Regions from separate parts of the Kitasatospora sp. NPDC048540 genome, predicted to be linked through region 2. Evidence: riboswitches for the same ligand, from Rfam matches in the RefSeq annotation. Region 2 holds a riboswitch; the other holds the start of a gene.

Region 1 (8,653 bases), on a different contig from region 2:
CCTCCGACTCGGCCCGCTGGCGCTCCAGGTCGGCCCGGGCGGTGGCGCGCACCTCGGACAGCTCCTCCTGGAGCTTCTCGACCAGCCGGGCGGCCTCCGCGGCGGCGCCCTCGGCCCCGGCCCGCTCGACCTCCTCGCCGGCCTCCACGACCACCCGGGTCCAGCCGGCCGTCCGCAGCAGGTAGGCGCCGGCGGCCACGTCCATCGGGTCGGCCGCGCCGGGCACGGTGCCCGACTCCAGGGACCGCACCAGGTCGGGCTGGCCGAGGCGGAGGCGGTCGGCTATCCGCAGCCGGAACACCGGGTCCGCCTCCAGCGCGGCGGCCAGCGCGGTCCCGGCGTACTTGGCCCGCCGGGCGGGGGTGAACTTCGCGTACTGGCGCAGCGAGGCGGGCAGGTCGGCGGCGGGGATGCCGCCGAGCGCGTCGGCCGCCAGGCCGACCACCCGGCGGCGGACACCCTCGGGCAGCGGGCGGTCCAGGTGCTCGGTTGCCTCGGCCGCCCCGGGCGCCTCGTCGGCCGCGGTCCCGGCCGAGGGCGTGCTGCCGTCCGTGCCGGGAACCGCCGGGTCCGTGCCGGGAAGCGCCGGGTCCGCGGCGGGCTGCTGCCCCTGCGGCTCGGCGGGCCCCCTCGCTGCGTCCACCACGTCCTCGGCTCCGATCCTGGTCCGGCGGGGTCCGTACGGCCGTCTGCCGCTGCCCCGGAACTCACCGCTCTCTGCAATTGTCCCGTCTACCGTGCCCCACCGACAGCACGCCACACATCGGCGGCGGCCGGCCCGGGGCCCGGGGTCAGGCGCCGGGGTGCTCCCCGGCCGGGTCGGCGGCGCCCGCGTCACCGGTCCCGGCGGCGGCCTCCTCGGCACCCGGACGGGCCACCAGTTCGACCTGGTCGACGGCGTTGCACCAGCGGCAGCGCACCGACTCCAGGGTCTCGCTGAGCACCTCGGTCTCCTCCACCTTCGACTCGCCGGCCAGGTCGAAGTGCAGGTACTCGACCACCCGGGCGGAGCGCGTCACGTCGAAACGGGTCAGGTTGCCGCACAGGGTGCAGCGCCAGCGGGTCTCGGCGGTGGGGGCGGCGATGCTCATCGGCGGTCCTCTCGGATGATCCGGTTCCGGGCGCACCAGCCTATTGCCTGGGCCCCCGCGCCCCGCCACCGGTCTCAGGTCCGGCACTCACCCGCTCGCAGTAGCCGCCGGTGTCGCGGGCGGCCCGGCGAGGAATGCTCCCCGGATGGCCCTTCCCGTACTCGACCAGGCGCCCCCGCCGCCGGCCGCCGCGGCCACCCGCCCGCCGCTGGTCACCTTCGGCCTGATCGCGCTGAGCGCCGTGGTCCTGCTGCTCGGCCCGAGCTTCGGCCTCAACCCGGCGTACGGCACCGGCACCGACCGGGTCTGCGCCGAGCAGCGGTACGAGCAGCGCTGGGGCGCGGTGCCGGCCGAGCTGATCGGGCGGCACCCGCTGACCGCCGGTCAGCTGGCCGCTCTGCCACCCGCGACGGACGGCTGCACGCTGCCGCCCGACCCCGGCAAGAGCCCGGCGCTGTCGGTGCTGACCTCGCTGTTCGTGCACGCGGGCTGGCTGCACCTGGCGGGCAACATGCTGTTCCTGTTCGTCTTCGGCCCGGGGGTGGAGGAGCGGCTCGGCCGGATCCGCTTCCTGCTCTGCTACCTGGCGGTCGGCTACCTGGCGACCTACGGCTACGCGCTCGCGGAGTCCGGGTCCCCGGACGCGGTCCGGGCCCTGGTCGGGGCCTCCGGGGCGATCGCCGGGGTGCTCGGCGCCTACCTGCGGCTGTTCCCGCGGGCCAGGGTCACCACGCTGGTGCCGGTGCTGCTGTTCCTGCCGCTGCGGTTCCCGGCCTGGGCGGTGCTGGGCCTGTGGTTCGCGCTGCAGTGGTGGTCGGTGCGGGCGGGCGGCTCCGGGGTGGCGTACCTGGTGCACGTGATCGGCTTCTCGGCCGGGTGGCTGTCCGCCTGGGCCTGGTGTGCGCGGGGCAGCAGACGCCCCACCTGACGGCGGATACGCTGGGCCCGTCCCCTTCACACAGGAGCCAGCGTGATCACCGCGATCGTCCTCATCAAGACCAGCGTCGACCGGATCCCCGAGATCGCCGAGGCGATCGCCGCGATCGAGGGCGTCAGCGAGGTCTACTCGGTCACCGGCACCCACGACCTGGTGGCCATGGTGCGGGTCCGGCAGCACGAGGACCTGGCCGAGGTGATCCCCGGCCAGGTCAACAAGGTCCCCGGGGTGGAGCACACGGAGACCCACATCGCCTTCCGTACCTACTCCCAGCACGACCTGGAGGCCGCGTTCGCGCTCGGCCTGGAGTAGCCCGGGTGCGCCCGCGGCGGCGGTCTCAGGGCCGGCGGGTGTCGGCGACGCAGCGGCCGCCCTCGTTGCGGTAGGTCCACCGGGCGCCGTCGGCGACCAGCTCGCGGACGGCGCCGAGGAAGCGCTCCAGGTGCTCGTCCGGGGTGCCGGCGCCGAAGCTGACCCGGATCGCATTGAGGCTGCGCTCGCCGGGCAGCGAGGCCTCGGGCGCACCGCACTCGGACGGCGTCGCCTCCTGCCCGCCGAGCAGGGTCCGCACCAGCGGGTGCGCACAGAACAGGCCGTCCCGCACCCCGATCCCGTACTCGGCGGAGAGCGCGGCCGAGAAGTGCGAGCTGTTCCAGCCCTCCACCACGAACGAGAGCACGCCGACCCGGGCGGCGTCCGTCCCGAACAGGCTGAGCACCTTGACCTCGGGGATCCCGGCGAGCCCGGCCTTGAGCCGCTCGATCAGCTGCTCCTCGCGGGCCTGCAGCGCGTCGAACCCGGCCTCGGTGAGCGCCCGGCAGGCGGAGGCGATGGCGTAGGCGCCGATCACGTTGGGCGAGCCGGCCTCGTGCCGGGACGGGCCCGAGTGCCACTCCACCGCCACCGAGCCGTCCGCCTCGCGGGCGACGGTCCGGCTGGCGCCGCCGCCGGCCAGGTACGGCTCGGCCGCGTCCAGCCAGTCGCTGCGGCCGGCCAGCACCCCGGCGCCGAACGGCGCGTACAGCTTGTGGCCCGAGAAGGCGATCCAGTCGACGTCCAGGTCGCGGACCGAGACCCGGTGGTGCGGGGCGAGCTGGGCGGCGTCCAGCACGACCCGGGCGCCGTGGCGGTGGGCGACCTCGGTCAGCTCGGCGACCGGCCACAGCTCGCCGGTGACGTTGGAGGCGCCGGTGACGCAGAGCAGCTTCGGGCCGTCACCGGCCTCGGCGAGCGCGGCCTCCAGCGCGGCGACCGCCTCGGCGTGCGAGCGCGGTGCCCGCAGGTAGCCGACGGTGATCCCGGCCCGGCGCCAGGGCAGCAGGGAGGCGTGGTGCTCGGTCTCGAAGGCGTACACCCGGGTGCCGGCCGGCACCGCGGCGGCCAGCAGGTTGAGCGAGTCGGTGGTGGCCCGGGTGAAGACCACCTGGTCGCCCTCGCGCAGGTCGAGGAAGTCGGCGACGGTACGGCGGCTCTGCTCGAACAGGTCGGTGGACAGCTGCGAGAGGTAGCCGGCGCCGCGGTGCACGCTGCCGTAGTAGGGGGCGTAGGCGGCGACGTCGTCCCAGACCCGCTGCAGGGCGGGGGCGCTGGCGGCGTAGTCGAGCGCGGCGTAGGTGACCTTCTCGCCGCTGACGAGCGGGACCTGGACGTCGTGGCCGAGGACGGCGAGCGGGGTGGTGAGGCCGGTGGCGCAGAGGTCGGTGGAAAGGGTCACGGGATGCACTCCTCCTGGGGAAAGGACCCCGGGAGTGCGATGCCGGAAGTCCGCGCTTGCCACGCGGACGGATCGCCGAGTGGCCCGGTCCTCACCCAGGGCACCCCGCCACGGACGGAGGGTTGCCGGACAGCAAGCTGGGGCTTGTCGCTGTCACTCATGACCTGGCACGGACTCTAGGCCAGCTTCCGGAGAGTGGTCAAACACCGTTCCGGCATCCGGACGGGCGAGGGGCCCGCGGCGCCTCGGCACCACGGGCCCCTCGCCGGTGGACGGTCAGCCGCGGGTGGTCGCCTCCACCCAGCGCTTGAGGGTCGCCTCGGCCGCGCCGGAGTCGATCGCGGCGGCGGTCCGCTCCATGCCGGCGGCCAGCTGCTCGGCCAGCGGCGCACCGGTCAGGTCCAGCGCGACCAGCGCGGCGGCGGCGTTCAGCAGGACCGCGTCGCGGACCGGGCCGCGCTCGCCGGCCAGCAGCCGCCGGACCACCGCGGCGTTGTACTCGGGGTCGCCGCCGCGCAGCGCCTCCAGGCCGACCGGCTCGATCCCGACGTCCCTCGGGTCGAAGCCGCTCACGGCCACCTGGCCGCCACTGACCAGCCAGATCCGGGAGGTGGTGGAGATGGTCAGCTCGTCCAGGCCGTCGTCGCCGCGGAAGACCAGGGCGGTGGAGCCGCGGCGGGCCAGCACGCCGGCGATCAGCCCCGCCAGCCGGGTGTCGAAGCAGCCGATGGCGTGCGCGGTGACCTTGGCGGGGTTGGTGAGCGGGCCGAGGATGTTGAACGCGGTCGGCACGCCCAGGTCGCGGCGGGCCTGGGCGGCGTGCCGCATCGCGGGGTGGAACTTGGCCGCGAAGCAGAAGGTCAGACCGGTCTCCTCGGCCACCTCGGCGACCCGGCGGGCGCTCAGGTCCAGCCGGATGCCGAGCCGCTCCAGCACGTCCGAGGAGCCGCTGGCGGAGGAGGCGGCCCGGTTGCCGTGCTTGACCACCTTGGCCCCGGCCGCCGCCGCGACGATCGCCGACATGGTGGAGATGTTGACGGTCTTGGCCCGGTCGCCGCCGGTGCCGACGATGTCCACCGCCGGGCCGGGGATGTGCAGCGGCTCGGCGTGCTCGTACATCGCGTCGACCAGGCCGGAGACCTCGTCGACCGTCTCGCCCTTGGCCCGCAGGGCCACCATGAAGCCGGCCACCTGGACCGGGGTGGCCTCGCCGGTCATGATCCGGTCCATCGCCCAGGCCGCGTCGGCCTGGCCGAGGTCCTCCCCCTTCAGCAGCGCGCTCAGGACGTCCGGCCAGGTGCGGACCACCTGCGCGGGGTCGTCGCCGCCGTTCGCAGGGTGCACGTTCACCATGGCTGACTCCAGCTCTCGATCGGTACGTCGTCATCGGGTCGGAGCCAGCCTAGCGAGCGGCGCGGCGCCCGCGCCGGAATGTCCGGACGGCTTCTCTCCTGGTGAGACGACCGGTCGGGCGGAGCCCGCCGGATCAGCGGTGGGCGGGGGTGCGCCGGGCCACCCGGGCCCGCAGCAGGGTGGCCGCGGCCTCGGCCAGCGCCACCGGGTCCACCGGGTGCGAGACGGCGGCGTCGGCCCGGCTCCAGGCGGCGAGCCAGGCGTCCTGCGGGCGTCCGATCACCACCAGCACCGGCGGGCAGCCGTAGATCTCATCCTTCAGCTGGCGGCCGAGGCCGAGCCCGCCGGCCGGCACCGCCTCGCCGTCCAGCACGCAGAGGTCGACCCCGCCCTTCTCCAGGGCGCGCAGCACCGCCGGGGTGGTCGCGCACTCCAGGTACTCGATCTCCGGGAGGTCGGCCGCGGGCCGGCGGCCGAGTGCCAGGGTCACCTGCTCGCGGGTGTTGCGGTCGTCGCTGTAGACGAGAACGGTGAGCGTCTCGTCGGTCGTGTGCGCCATGGGCCCTGCTCCCGGGTGCTCGTCCCCATTAATAGGTGTCGTGCATGTCGGCTCCGCGCGGCCGGTGTGATCCGGACCACGTTCACCCCGGATGCTACTCCGGCCCACCCGTCGTGGTGAGCCCCTGACGCGATCTCGCTCAAGCCGCCGCGCGCGGCACTCACTCTCCCGGGTGTACCTGCGTCACCCTCTCCGCCGCGGACCACCCGGACGGCTCTGCCGCTACACCCCCGCCGGTCCGGGCGCGGCAGGGGACACGCGGAGCAGACGGGTGGCCGGACCCGTCAGGGGCCCACCGAACAACCGTCAGAAATCGGACAATGCCCAGCGAGCGGCACCCGCGCCCCGCCCGGCCGAGCCCATCGGGGCATACCGCACGCACCGGACACTCCGAGGGAGACCCCCCGACGTGAAGACGGAATAAGGGACCGACATAATGTCCGTCGTGGCGACAGCAACAGCAACAGAAACCGGACACGCGCACGGAGCGGTCAACAGGCCGAACCTGGTCAGCGTCGGAACCATTGTCTGGCTGAGCTCGGAGCTGATGTTCTTCGCGGCCCTGTTCGCGATGTACTTCACGCTCCGCTCGGTCAAGGGCTCGGAGTTCTGGACCGAGAAGGCGAGCGCCCTCAACGTCCCGTTCTCCTCGGTGAACACCACGATCCTGGTGCTCTCCTCCCTCACCTGCCAGCTCGGCGTCTTCGCCGCCGAGCGCGGTGACGTGAAGAAGCTCCGGTCGTGGTTCACCATCACCTTCGTGATGGGCGCGATCTTCATCGGTGGTCAGATCTTCGAGTACACCGAGCTGGTGAAGAAGGACGGGCTCTCGCTCTCCTCCGACCCGTACGGCACGGTGTTCTACCTCACCACCGGCTTCCACGGTCTGCACGTGACGGGTGGTCTGATCGCCTTCCTGCTGGTCCTGGGACGGACGTACGCAGCCAAGCGGTTCACGCACGAGCAGGCCACCGCCGCGATCGTGGTGTCGTACTACTGGCACTTCGTCGACGTCGTGTGGATCGGCCTGTTCGCGACCATCTACCTGATCAAGTAACCAGCTGATCAGGTCGCTGGCCGCCGGCCGGAGACCGGGCCCGCCCGCGGACCCCGCACCGACCCGACCGCGCGTCCCCTTGCCCGGCCTGAGCAGCCGAGGCACCTGGACGCAGCCACCAGCCGACCAGATCCTGACACCGGGGTTATTCCGTGAAAAAGCTCTCCGCACGACGGCGCCACCCACTGGCGGCGCTGGTCGTCCTACTTCTCGCCCTGGCGGCCACCGGGGGGCTGTACGCCGCTTTCGCGCCGGCCGAGAAGGCTCAGGCCGACACCTCCGCGCAGTCCCTGGCCATCGACGAGGGCAAGAAGCTCTTCGCCGTGGGCTGCTCCTCCTGCCACGGCCTGAACGGCCAGGGCAGCTCCGACGGCCCGAGCCTGGTCGGCGTCGGTTCGGCCGCCGTGGACTTCCAGGTCGGCACGGGTCGGATGCCCGCGCAGCAGCCCGGTGCCCAGGTCCCGTCGAAGAAGAACATCTACAGCCAGACCCAGATCGACCAGATGGCCGCCTTCGTGGCCTCGCTCGGCCCCGGCCCGGTGATCCCGACCGAGGAGCAGTACACGGCCACGGACGCCAACGCCGTCGCCAAGGGCGGCGAGCTGTTCCGCACCAACTGCGCCCAGTGCCACAACTTCGCCGGCCAGGGCGGTGCCCTCACCAAGGGCAAGTACGCCCCGTCGCTGGACGGTGTCGACCCGAAGCACATCTACGAGGCCATGCAGACCGGCCCGCAGAACATGCCGTCGTTCCCCGACACCACCATGCCGGAGGAGCAGAAGAAGCAGATCGTGGCCTTCGTCCGCCACACCACCAACGATGAGCCCAACCCCGGCGGTCTGGCCCTGGGCAGCCTCGGTCCGGTGACCGAGGGCCTGTTCGGCTGGATCTTCGGCCTCGGCGCGCTCATCGCGGTCGCGATCTGGGTCGCCGCCCACACCACCAAGGCCAAGAAGTCATGAGCCACGACATCTCTGAAGAGAACCTGCCGGAGTCGCACGGCGACTCCCACGGCCACGCGGTCGCCGTCCACGACGACCCGTTCGCCGACCCGGGCCTGCCGGTCCACGAGCCGCGTCGCACCGACATCGACGAGCGGGCCGCCAAGCGGGCCGAGCGCCAGGTGTCGCTGATGTTCGTGGTCTCGATGCTCGCGACGATCGGCTTCATCGCCTCGTACGTCGTGCTCGACATCGACAAGATCGTCTACATCTTCCCGCTGGGTCACGTCAGCGCGCTGAACTTCGCGCTCGGCCTGACCCTCGGTGTGGCGCTCTTCTGCATCGGCGCCGGCGCGGTCCACTGGGCCCGCACGCTGATGTCGGACCACGAGCTGCCGGCCGAGCGTCACCCGATCGAGGCCGACGACGAGGTCCGTGCGGACGTCATCGAGCAGTTCAGGACCGGCGCCGCCGAGTCCGGCTTCGGCCGCCGCAAGATGATCCGCAACACCCTGATCGGCTCGATGGCCATGGTGCCGCTGTCCGGTGTCGTGCTGCTGCGCGACCTCGGTCCGATGCCGCAGCAGAAGCTGAACCACACCGGCTGGGAGGCCGCGACGGTCCAGAAGCCGCTGCAGCTGATCAACATGAACACCAACGAGCCCATGAAGCCCGAGGACGTCCTCGTCGGCTCGCTGACCTTCGCCAAGCCCGAGGGCCTGGAGGAGGACGCGGAGGACTTCCAGGTCCAGATCGCCAAGGACGCCCTGATGCTCATCCGGATCGCTCCGGAGGACATCAAGGACAGCACCTCGCGCGACAAGGGCTTCGAGGGGATCCTCGCCTACTCGAAGATCTGCACCCACGTCGGCTGCCCGATCAGCCTGTACGAGCAGCAGACCCACCACGCGCTGTGCCCCTGCCACCAGTCGACCTTCGACCTGGCGGACGGCGCCCGCGTCATCTTCGGCCCGGCCGGTCACCCGCTCCCGCAGCTGAAG
Region 2 (8,653 bases):
GTCGTCACCGGCGGGGTCGCCCGCCCGCAGTCGTACGAACTGATCGGCCCGCTGGCCGGCCTGGTGCTCGGCGAACTCGCCCTGGACATCGCCGTGCTGGGCGTGGACGCGATCGACGTCGAGCACGGCGCCACCGCCCACCACGAGGGCGAGGCCAGCGTGAACCGGCTGCTGGCCGAACGGGCCCGGCGGGTGGTGGTGGCCGCCGACTCCTCCAAGCTCGGACACCGCGCCTTCGCCCGGATCTGCGGGCTGGACCAGGTCGGCGCCCTGGTCACCGACGGCGGGGTCGACCCCGCGCTGGCCGCCGCCTTCACGGAGGCCGGCGTCGAGGTGATCACCGCCTGAACGGGCGCCGGCGCGCGCCGGACCGCCCGTCCGTGATGTCCGGATAAGTCGGCTTCCGGTTGCATCTGATGCAACGTCAAGAGACAACTCGGTAACTAACACCGCAAGAGGTATGGACCACCCGGGCAATGCCTGCCAGGGTGGCGCCGTTTTCCTCCTTCGAAGGCGGTAACCGACTTGCACAGCGCAGCCCTTGAAAGACCGGCCCGCACCACCGCACGACCGTTCGGCACCTTCCGCGGCTCGGCCCTCGCCGCCGCACTGGCCGGAGCGCTGCTGCTCACCGGCTGCGGCACCGTCGAGGGCGGGGGCGGCGGCCCGGTCACCCTCAAGCTGGTCGCCGCGGACTACGGCGACACCGAGGCCACCAGCACCACGCACTACTGGGACGACCTGGTGGCCCGCTTCCACGCCACCAACCCGGGCTTCAAGGTCTCGGTCGAGGTGGTCCCCTGGACCGACATCGACAAGCGGGTCGCCGACCTGATCGCCTCCGGCAAGGTCCCCGACGTCGTGCAGACCGGCGGCTACGCCGACCAGGTCGCCGCGGACCGGCTCTACCCCGCCGGCGACGTGCTGTCGATCGACACCCAGGCGAACATGATCGACGCCTTCGCCAAGGCCGGCCAGGTGCTCGGCAGCCAGTACGGCATCCCGTTCGTCGCCTCCACCCGGGTGTTCGTCTACAACCGGACGATGTTCCAGAAGGCCGGCATCGGCGGCCCGCCCGCCACCTGGGAGGAACTGCGCAAGGACGCCGAGCTGATCAAGGCCAAGATGCCCGGGACCGTCCCGTACGCGCTGCCGCTCGGGCCCGAGGAGGCCCAGGGCGAGTCGATGATCTGGACCATGAGCGGCGGCGGCACGCTGGCCGACAACGCGGGCAACTACACCGTCGACAGCCAGCCCAACCGGGACACCTTCAAGTGGCTGCGCACCAACCTGGTGGACCGTCACCTCACCTATCCGGACCCGTCGACGGTCGACCGCAAGACCGCCTTCTCCGACTTCGCCAGCGGCAAGGTGGCGATGCTCAACGGCCACCCCGGGCTGGTCGCCAAGGCGATCGAATCGAAGGTCGACTACGGCACCGCGGCCATCCCGCGCAAGGACGCCGGCGCCAAGCCGAGCACCCTGGGCGTCGCCGACTGGATGATGGCCTTCAAGGCCAACGGCCACAAGACCGAGATCAAGAAGTTCCTCAACTTCGTGTACCTGAAGGAGAACACCCTCAAGTTCGACGAGGAGTACAACCTGCTGCCGGTCACCCAGGACACCAAGGACGAGATGACCGGCAGCGGCAAGCACCAGGACCTCACCGAGTTCCTCAATGCGCTGTCGAGCGCCAACTTCTACCCGCTCGGCGACCCGTCCTGGGACAAGGTCAGCGGGATGCTGAAGGAGAGGATCGGCAGCGCGGTGAAGCCCGGCGGGGACGAGGTGCTCACCCAGCTCCAGTCCGCCGCCGCCCAGGAGGCGAGCCGGGCCCGCGCGGCGGCCGCCCACTGAGCCGCAGGCCGGACCGGGTCAGAGGTTGATGCAGTAGGCCTTGCGGAGCGTCTCGTGGACGGTCCAGGTGGTGCGGTCGCCCTCGCGCAGGACGGCCAGGTCACCCGGACCGACCTCGAGCACCGGGCCGCCCTCGAACGCGATCGTGGCCCGGCCGCTCACCACCACGAACAGCTCGTCCGCCTCGGTGTCGGTCACCACGCCCGGGGTGATCTGCCAGATCCCGCGGATCTGCCGCCCGTCGGGGGACTCCCAGAGCACCTTGCCGGAGACCTCCGGGGTGCCGGAGACGATCTGGGCCGGGTCCAGCGGGTCCGGCTCGAGGTCGGCGTCGGGGATGTGTACGGCGAAACTGTTGGTCATGGCCCCGACGCTAGCCGGGCCGGAGCCGCGCCGGGGACGGCACAGTGTGTCGGACGGGCGCGGCAGAATGACACAGCGTAGGGAGGTGGCCGGTGTGGCGGAGCTGAGTGAGCGCGATCTCGCGGTGCTGGCGCTGGAGGCGCGGGCCTGGCGGACGGCCGGGGCGAAGGAGCGGGCGGTCCGCGCGGAGCTCGGGATCTCCGGCACCCGGTACTACCAGCTGCTGAACGCGCTGCTGGACCGGCCGGAGGCGCTGGCGCACGCCCCGGTCCTGGTGAACCGCCTGCGCCGGATCCGCGACGCCCGCCGCGAGGCCCGCTGAGGCACCCGGGTGCCGCCGGACGACGGCAGGCATCGGGCGGCGGAGCCTGGGTACGGTCGAGGGCATGGGTATGCCTGAGCTGCTGACGCCACGCACGGCCGCCGGACGGGACGCGCTGGCCGCGCTGCTCGCCGCCCCCCGCGAGAGCGTGGTGGGCCTGGACTTCGACGGGACGCTGGCGCCGATCGTGGCCGACCCCGCGCGGGCGCGGGCCCACCCCGGGGTGGTGCCCGCACTGTCCGCGCTGGCCCCGCTGGTCGGCGCGGTGGTGGTGGTGACCGGCCGGCCCGCGGCCGTCGCGGTCGAGTACGGCGGCTTCGCGGACGCACCCGGCCTGGAGCACCTGACCGTGCTCGGCCACTACGGCGCCGAGCGGTGGGACGCCGCGACGAAGGAGACCACCGCGCCCGAGCCGCCCGCGGGGGTCGCGGCGGTCCGCGCCGAGCTGCCCGCGGTGCTGGCCGCGGCCAGCGCCCCTCCGGGCACCTGGACCGAGGACAAGGGCCGCGCGCTGGCCGTGCACACCCGGCGCGCCGACCGGCCCGACGAGGCACTTGAACTGCTCCGCGCGCCCCTGGCGGCGCTCGCCGCCGCGCACGGCCTGATGGTCGAGCCCGGCCGGATGGTGCTGGAGCTGCGCCCGCCCGGGGTGGACAAGGGTGCCGCCCTCACCGGCTTCCTCGCCGGACGGCCGCTGCGGACGGTGCTGTACGTCGGCGACGACCTCGGCGACCTGCCCGCGTACGAGGCCGTCGAGCGGCGCCGCGGCGAGGGCCTGCCCGGGCTGCTGGTGTGCAGTGCCACCACCGGCGGCGAGGCCCCGGTGGGCGCCCTCGCCGACCGGGCGGACCTGGTGGTCCCCGGCCCGGCCGGCGTGGTGGAGCTGCTCGCCGCCCTCGCGGACGGGCTCAGCCGAGCGCGTTGAGCTGGTCCAGGAACCACTGCTGCGGGGGCAGCGCGGTGGCCGCCGCGGCCAGCCGCTTGGTGCGGTCCGCGCGCTCCCCGGCCGGCATGGTCAGGGCCTGGTGCAGCGCCTCGGCGGTGGCGATCACGTCGTACGGGTTGACCGTGATCGAGTCCTCGGCGAGCTCGGCGAAGGCGCCCGCCTCCCGGGAGAGCACCAGCGCGCAGCCGTCGTCGGAGACCACCGGGATCTCCTTGGCGACCAGGTTCATGCCGTCCCGGATCGGGTTGACCAGGGCGACGTCGGCCAGCCGGTAGGCCGCCAGCGAGCGCGGGAAGTCGTCGTTGACGTGCAGGATCAGCGGCTGCCAGGCGGGGGTGCCGAACTCGTCGTTGATCTCGTGGGCGACCCGCTGCACCGCGGCGGTGTACTCGCGGTACTCGGGCAGGTCGTGCCGGGACGGGTAGGCGAAGGCGATGTGCACCACCCGGCCCTGCCACTCGGGACGGGTCCGCAGCAGGTGCCGGTAGGCGAGCAGGCCGCGGACGATGTTCTTGCTGAGCTCGGTGCGGTCGACCCGGACGATCGTCCGGCGCTCGCCCACCGCCTCCCGCAGGGCGGCCAGCCGGGCGTCGACGTCCGGCCGGTGGGCCCGCTCGCGCAGGAAGTCGGCGTCGGCGCCGAGGCCGTGCACCCCGAGCCGGGTGGTGCGGCCCGCGTGCGTGACGGTCAGCCGCTCGCGGTCGACCCCGGCCCCGAGCAGGTCGGCGCAGCAGTCGGCGAAGGCGAGCGCCCAGCGGCGGGTGAGGAAGCCCGCCCGGTCGGCGCCCAGGATGCCCTCCAGCACGGCCGTCCCGACGTCGTCGGGCAGCATCCGGTAGTACTCGGGCGGCGCCCAGGGGGTGTGCGAGAAGTGCCCGATCCGCAGGTCCGGGCGCAGCGCCCGGAGCAGCGCCGGGGCGAGCGAGAGGTGGTAGTCCTGCACCAGCACCGCGGCGCCCGGGGCGGCCTCGGCGGCCAGCGCCTCGGCGAAGGCGGTGTTGTACGCGGTGTAGGACTCCCACTCGCGGCGGAAGCGGTCGTCGAAGTTGGGGGAGACCGGGGTGTCGTAGAGCAGGTGGTGGACGAACCAGAGGGTGGAGTTGGCCACGCCGTTGTACGCGCGGGCGAAGGTGCCGGGATCGATGTCCAGCATCCGGACGGCCTGTCCGCCGACGTCGTGCCCGGCCAGGTCCAGCCGGCCGTCGGGGGCCTGGCGGGCGGCCGTCCGGTCCGCCTCGCCGAGCGCCGCGCAGACCCAGACCGCCGACGGGTCCTCGATCGCGGACAGGCCCGAGACCAGGCCGCCACCGCCTCTCTTCAGGGTCAGCGAACCGTCGTCCTCACTGCTGAAGGACACCGGGCCGCGGTTGGAGGCCACCAGGATGGGGGCGGCACCGGGCTGACTCGAACGTGCGGACGCGTGATCGGCCATACTGCCAAGCTTGCCGCGCGACCCCGGGTGCAAACCACTCAGCACGCGGCGAGCCGCCGCCGGCGGCCGGTCCCGGCCGTCAGCGGGGGCGGTCCCGGTACTCGGGCAGGGTCCGCACCGGGGGCCGCTCCACCGCCCCCACCGGGTGGGTGTGGGCGGTGAAGTCGCGGGTCGCCGGATCGCGGGAGAACTGGGTGAGCATCGGGTGCACCAAGCCGTCCTCGGCCTTCAGCCGGTGGGTGCGGTCCAGGCGTTCCAGTGCGGTGCGGTAGATGGTGGCGGCCATCCGGCCGAGCGCCTGGCCGTCCTGGTGGCGGTGGTGCCGGACCCCGACGTCGACCTGTGCCAGCGCGTCCAGCCCGACCGCGTCCAGGGCGTCCACCAGCAGGCCCAGCTCGACCCCGTACCCGGTCGGGAAGGGCAGCCGCTCCAGCAGCGAGCGGCGGGCCGCGTACTCCCCGCCCAGCGGCTGGACGAAGCCGGCCAGCTGCGGCCAGTGCAGGTTGAGCAGCGGACGGGCGACCAGCTCGGTGACCCGGCCGCCGCCGGCCGGCACGACGGCGCCCGCGGTCTCCAGCGGGCGGTCGTACATCGCCTTGACCAGCTGGATCCCCGGGTCGGTGAGCAGCGGGCCGATGATCCCGGTGACGAAGGCGGGGTCGAACTCGCGCAGGTCGGCGTCGATGAAGCAGACGATCTCGCCGCGGGTGACCAGCAGCGAGCGCCACAGCACCTCGCCCTTGCCGGGCTCGGCGGGCAGCCGCGGCAGGATGTCGTCCCGGTGCACCACCCGCGCCCCGGCGGCGGCGGCCCGCTCGGCGGTGCGGTCCACCGAGCCGGAGTCCACCACCACCAGCTCGTCCACCAGCGGCAGCCGCTCCATCAGCTCGGTGCGGATCGTGCTGACGATCTCGCCGACGGTCGGCTCCTCGTCCAGGGCCGGCAGCACCACGCTGACGGTGCCCGCCGGGCCCGCCGCGCGCTTGGCGGCGACCAGCGTCCCCACCGGTCGGTCGGCCGCCCGCCAACTGCGGCGGCGCAGCCAGGACGCCACCTGGGGCTGAACGTCGGGCCGGGGCTGGTCGGGCAAGGTCTCGCTCCTCGGAATGGGCGGCGCCGTCTCGGGGACCGGACGGCATGAGGTGGTACCGGGGCCTTCGGATACAGTCTTGGTAATGCGATCCGACCCTCGCACGTCGGGGTGGGTCGCTGTGCACGACCACAAACGCGCTGCCGGTTGCAACACCGCGCGCCACATTGCTCATCCAGAGGGACTGAGGGAACGGCCCGTTGAAGTCCCGGCAACCTTCCCGTCCGGCCAACTGACCGTCAGGTCGAGGCTCCGGGCGGGACAGGTGCCAATTCCGGCCCGTGGCGCGCCCGCACCACGGGGAAGATGAGGAGAGAGGCCTCCGCCACCATGGCTACCGCTATCCCCGTTGCCGCCCCCGCAGTCGACCTCGGCCCCGCCGCCGCGCTGTCCTGTCGGGAGTGCGGCGCCCGCACCCCGCTCGGCCCGCATTTCGCTTGCGCCGAGTGCTTCGGCCCGCTGGAGATCGCCTACGACTTCGGCTCGTACGAGGCCGAGGAGCTGCGCAGGCGGATCGAGTCCGGCCCGGCCTCGATCTGGCGCTACGCCCCGCTGCTGCCGGTGCCCGCCGACGTCGCGTCCAAGCCGAACCTGAACCCGGGCTGGACGCCGCTGGTGAAGGCCGACAACCTGGGCCGCGAACTCGGCTTCACCGCCCAGCTGCACGTCAAGGACGACTCCGGCAACCCCACCCACTCCTTCAAGGACCGGGTGGTCGCCTGCGCCATCGAGGCGGCGCGCGCCTTCGACTTCACCACCCTGTCCTGCTCCTCGACCGGCAACCTGGCCGGCGCGGTGGGCGCGGCGGCGGCCCGGGCCGGTTTCAAGTCCTGCGTCTTCATCCCGCACGACCTGGAGCAGGGCAAGGTCGTGATGGCCGGGGTGTACGGCGGCGAACTGGTCGGCATCCAGGGCAACTACGACGACGTGAACCGCTTCTGCTCCGAGCTGATCGGCGACCCGGCCGGCGAGGGCTGGGGCTTCGTCAACGTCAACCTCCGCCCCTACTACGGCGAGGGCTCCAAGACCCTGGCGTACGAGATCTGCGAGCAGCTCGGCTGGCGGCTGCCGGAGCAGATCGTCATCCCGATCGCGTCCGGCTCCCAGCTCACGAAGATCGACAAGGGGCTGCAGGAGCTGATCGGGCTCGGCCTGGTCGAGGACCGCCCCTACAAGATCTTCGGCGCCCAGGCCGAGGGCTGCTCCCCGGTCTCGGCCGCGTACAAGGCCGGCCACGACGTGATCCGCCCGGTCAAGCCGGACACCATCGCCAAGTCGCTGGCGATCGGCAACCCGGCCGACGGCCCGTACGTGCTGGACATCGCCCGCCGCACCGGCGGCGCCGTCGAGGACGTCACCGACGCCGAGGTGGTCGAGGCGATCAAGCTGCTGGCCCGCACCGAGGGCATCTTCGCCGAGACCGCGGGCGGGGTGACCATCGGCGTGCTGAAGAAGCTGGTGGAGACCGGGCAGCTGGACCCGGCCAAGGAGACCGTCGCGATCAACACCGGCGACGGCCTGAAGACCCTGGACGCGGTCGCCGACGCCGGCCTGACCGCCACCATCCGGCCGACCCTGGAGTCGTTCCGCGCCGCCGGTCTCGCCTCCGCCTGAGCCCTCCCCCCACCCCGCAGCAAGGAGTAGCCGCCCATGAGCGCCACCGTCCGCATCCCCACCATCCTGCGCACCTACACCGACGGCCGGGCCGAGGTCACCGCCGAGGGCGCCACCCTGGCCGAGGTGGTCAAGGACCTGGAGCGCAACCACCCGGGCATCTCCGCCCGGATCCTGGACGACGCCGGCCAGCTGCGGCGCTTCGTCAACGTCTACGTCAACGACGACGACGTGCGTTTCGACGGCGGCCTGGACGCGGTGGTCAAGGACGGCGCGGCCGTCTCGATCATCCCCGCCGTGGCCGGCGGCTGCTGACCCCGTCCGCACCACGGCGGCCGCGGCCGCGAATACCCGCACGCAGCAGCCCCGGGCCGCTGCCGGGAACGGAATCCCCGAATTCCGCCCCGGCGGCGGCCCGCGGCCATTGCGGCGGACATTTCCGCATGTGGCTGGGTATAGAGTGCGGGGCACCGGGGTGTTCGAGGCCGATTCGAGGGGGCCTGTACCCGCCCGCCGGTCGGATACGCAGCGCCTGTCCGCTCGTTGAGACCCGCCGCATCGAACGTGAGGCCGATCTGTCAGGCCGCCGTCATAATTATTTCGGCAATTTGCGGCATTGGTCCGCGATGTCCGGCGTCAATTGCTCGCAAGTGCCGCTTTCATCCCGTCATATCCCCTGCAGTCCGTAGCTTCTGCCCAAAAGTTGGGCCTGTTGCAGAGGGCGCATGTCCGGATACATTCAGCCGCGGTCGACGCATTCACCCGCGTTCCGGTCGCCCTCCGCGGGCCTCCGGGTGGTGGTCTGCGGCGTGCACGGCTGCGCCCAGGGGGGGTTCCCCGGGCCGGCCTTCCAGACCTCTGGACCCGCACCGTGCGGGTCCGTGAAGGGCCAGCACAGCACAAGGGGAGTTCGGAATGGCTCAGGGCACCGTCAAGTGGTTCAACGCCGAGAAGGGCTACGGCTTCATCGCGGTCGACGGTGGTGCGGACGTCTTCGTCCACTACAGCGCGATCCAGATGGACGGCTAC

What was found. A riboswitch is a leader RNA that binds a small molecule or an ion and turns the genes downstream of it on or off. The one in region 2 is predicted to bind S-adenosylmethionine.
Region 1: another riboswitch for S-adenosylmethionine. It lies ahead of AB0D08_RS01320 (aminotransferase class V-fold PLP-dependent enzyme); the one in region 2 lies ahead of thrC (threonine synthase).

What each region holds. Positions count from the first base shown of each region.
Region 1 is NZ_JBEZIR010000001.1:243,885-252,537, reverse strand. Features, by position in the region: gene AB0D08_RS01340 (NYN domain-containing protein) at 1-481, opposite strand, end outside; gene AB0D08_RS01335 (hypothetical protein) at 792-1,091, opposite strand; gene AB0D08_RS01330 (rhomboid family intramembrane serine protease) at 1,237-2,019, shown strand; gene AB0D08_RS01325 (Lrp/AsnC ligand binding domain-containing protein) at 2,062-2,340, shown strand; gene AB0D08_RS01320 (aminotransferase class V-fold PLP-dependent enzyme) at 2,366-3,742, opposite strand; SAM riboswitch class IV at 3,790-3,907, opposite strand; gene trpD (anthranilate phosphoribosyltransferase) at 4,019-5,095, opposite strand; gene AB0D08_RS01310 (hypothetical protein) at 5,229-5,654, opposite strand; gene AB0D08_RS01305 (heme-copper oxidase subunit III) at 6,091-6,711, shown strand; gene AB0D08_RS01300 (c-type cytochrome) at 6,864-7,673, shown strand; gene AB0D08_RS01295 (Rieske 2Fe-2S domain-containing protein) at 7,670-8,653, shown strand, end outside.
Region 2 is NZ_JBEZIR010000077.1:21,358-30,010, reverse strand. Features, by position in the region: gene AB0D08_RS26330 (DeoR/GlpR family DNA-binding transcription regulator) at 1-348, shown strand, start outside; gene AB0D08_RS26325 (extracellular solute-binding protein) at 526-1,857, shown strand; gene AB0D08_RS26320 (cupin domain-containing protein) at 1,876-2,220, opposite strand; gene AB0D08_RS26315 (DUF3263 domain-containing protein) at 2,315-2,542, shown strand; gene otsB (trehalose-phosphatase) at 2,607-3,467, shown strand; gene AB0D08_RS26305 (trehalose-6-phosphate synthase) at 3,451-4,920, opposite strand; gene AB0D08_RS26300 (glucosyl-3-phosphoglycerate synthase) at 5,000-6,010, opposite strand; SAM riboswitch class I at 6,179-6,323, shown strand; gene thrC (threonine synthase) at 6,341-7,624, shown strand; gene AB0D08_RS26290 (MoaD/ThiS family protein) at 7,661-7,939, shown strand; gene AB0D08_RS26285 (cold-shock protein) at 8,540-8,653, shown strand, end outside.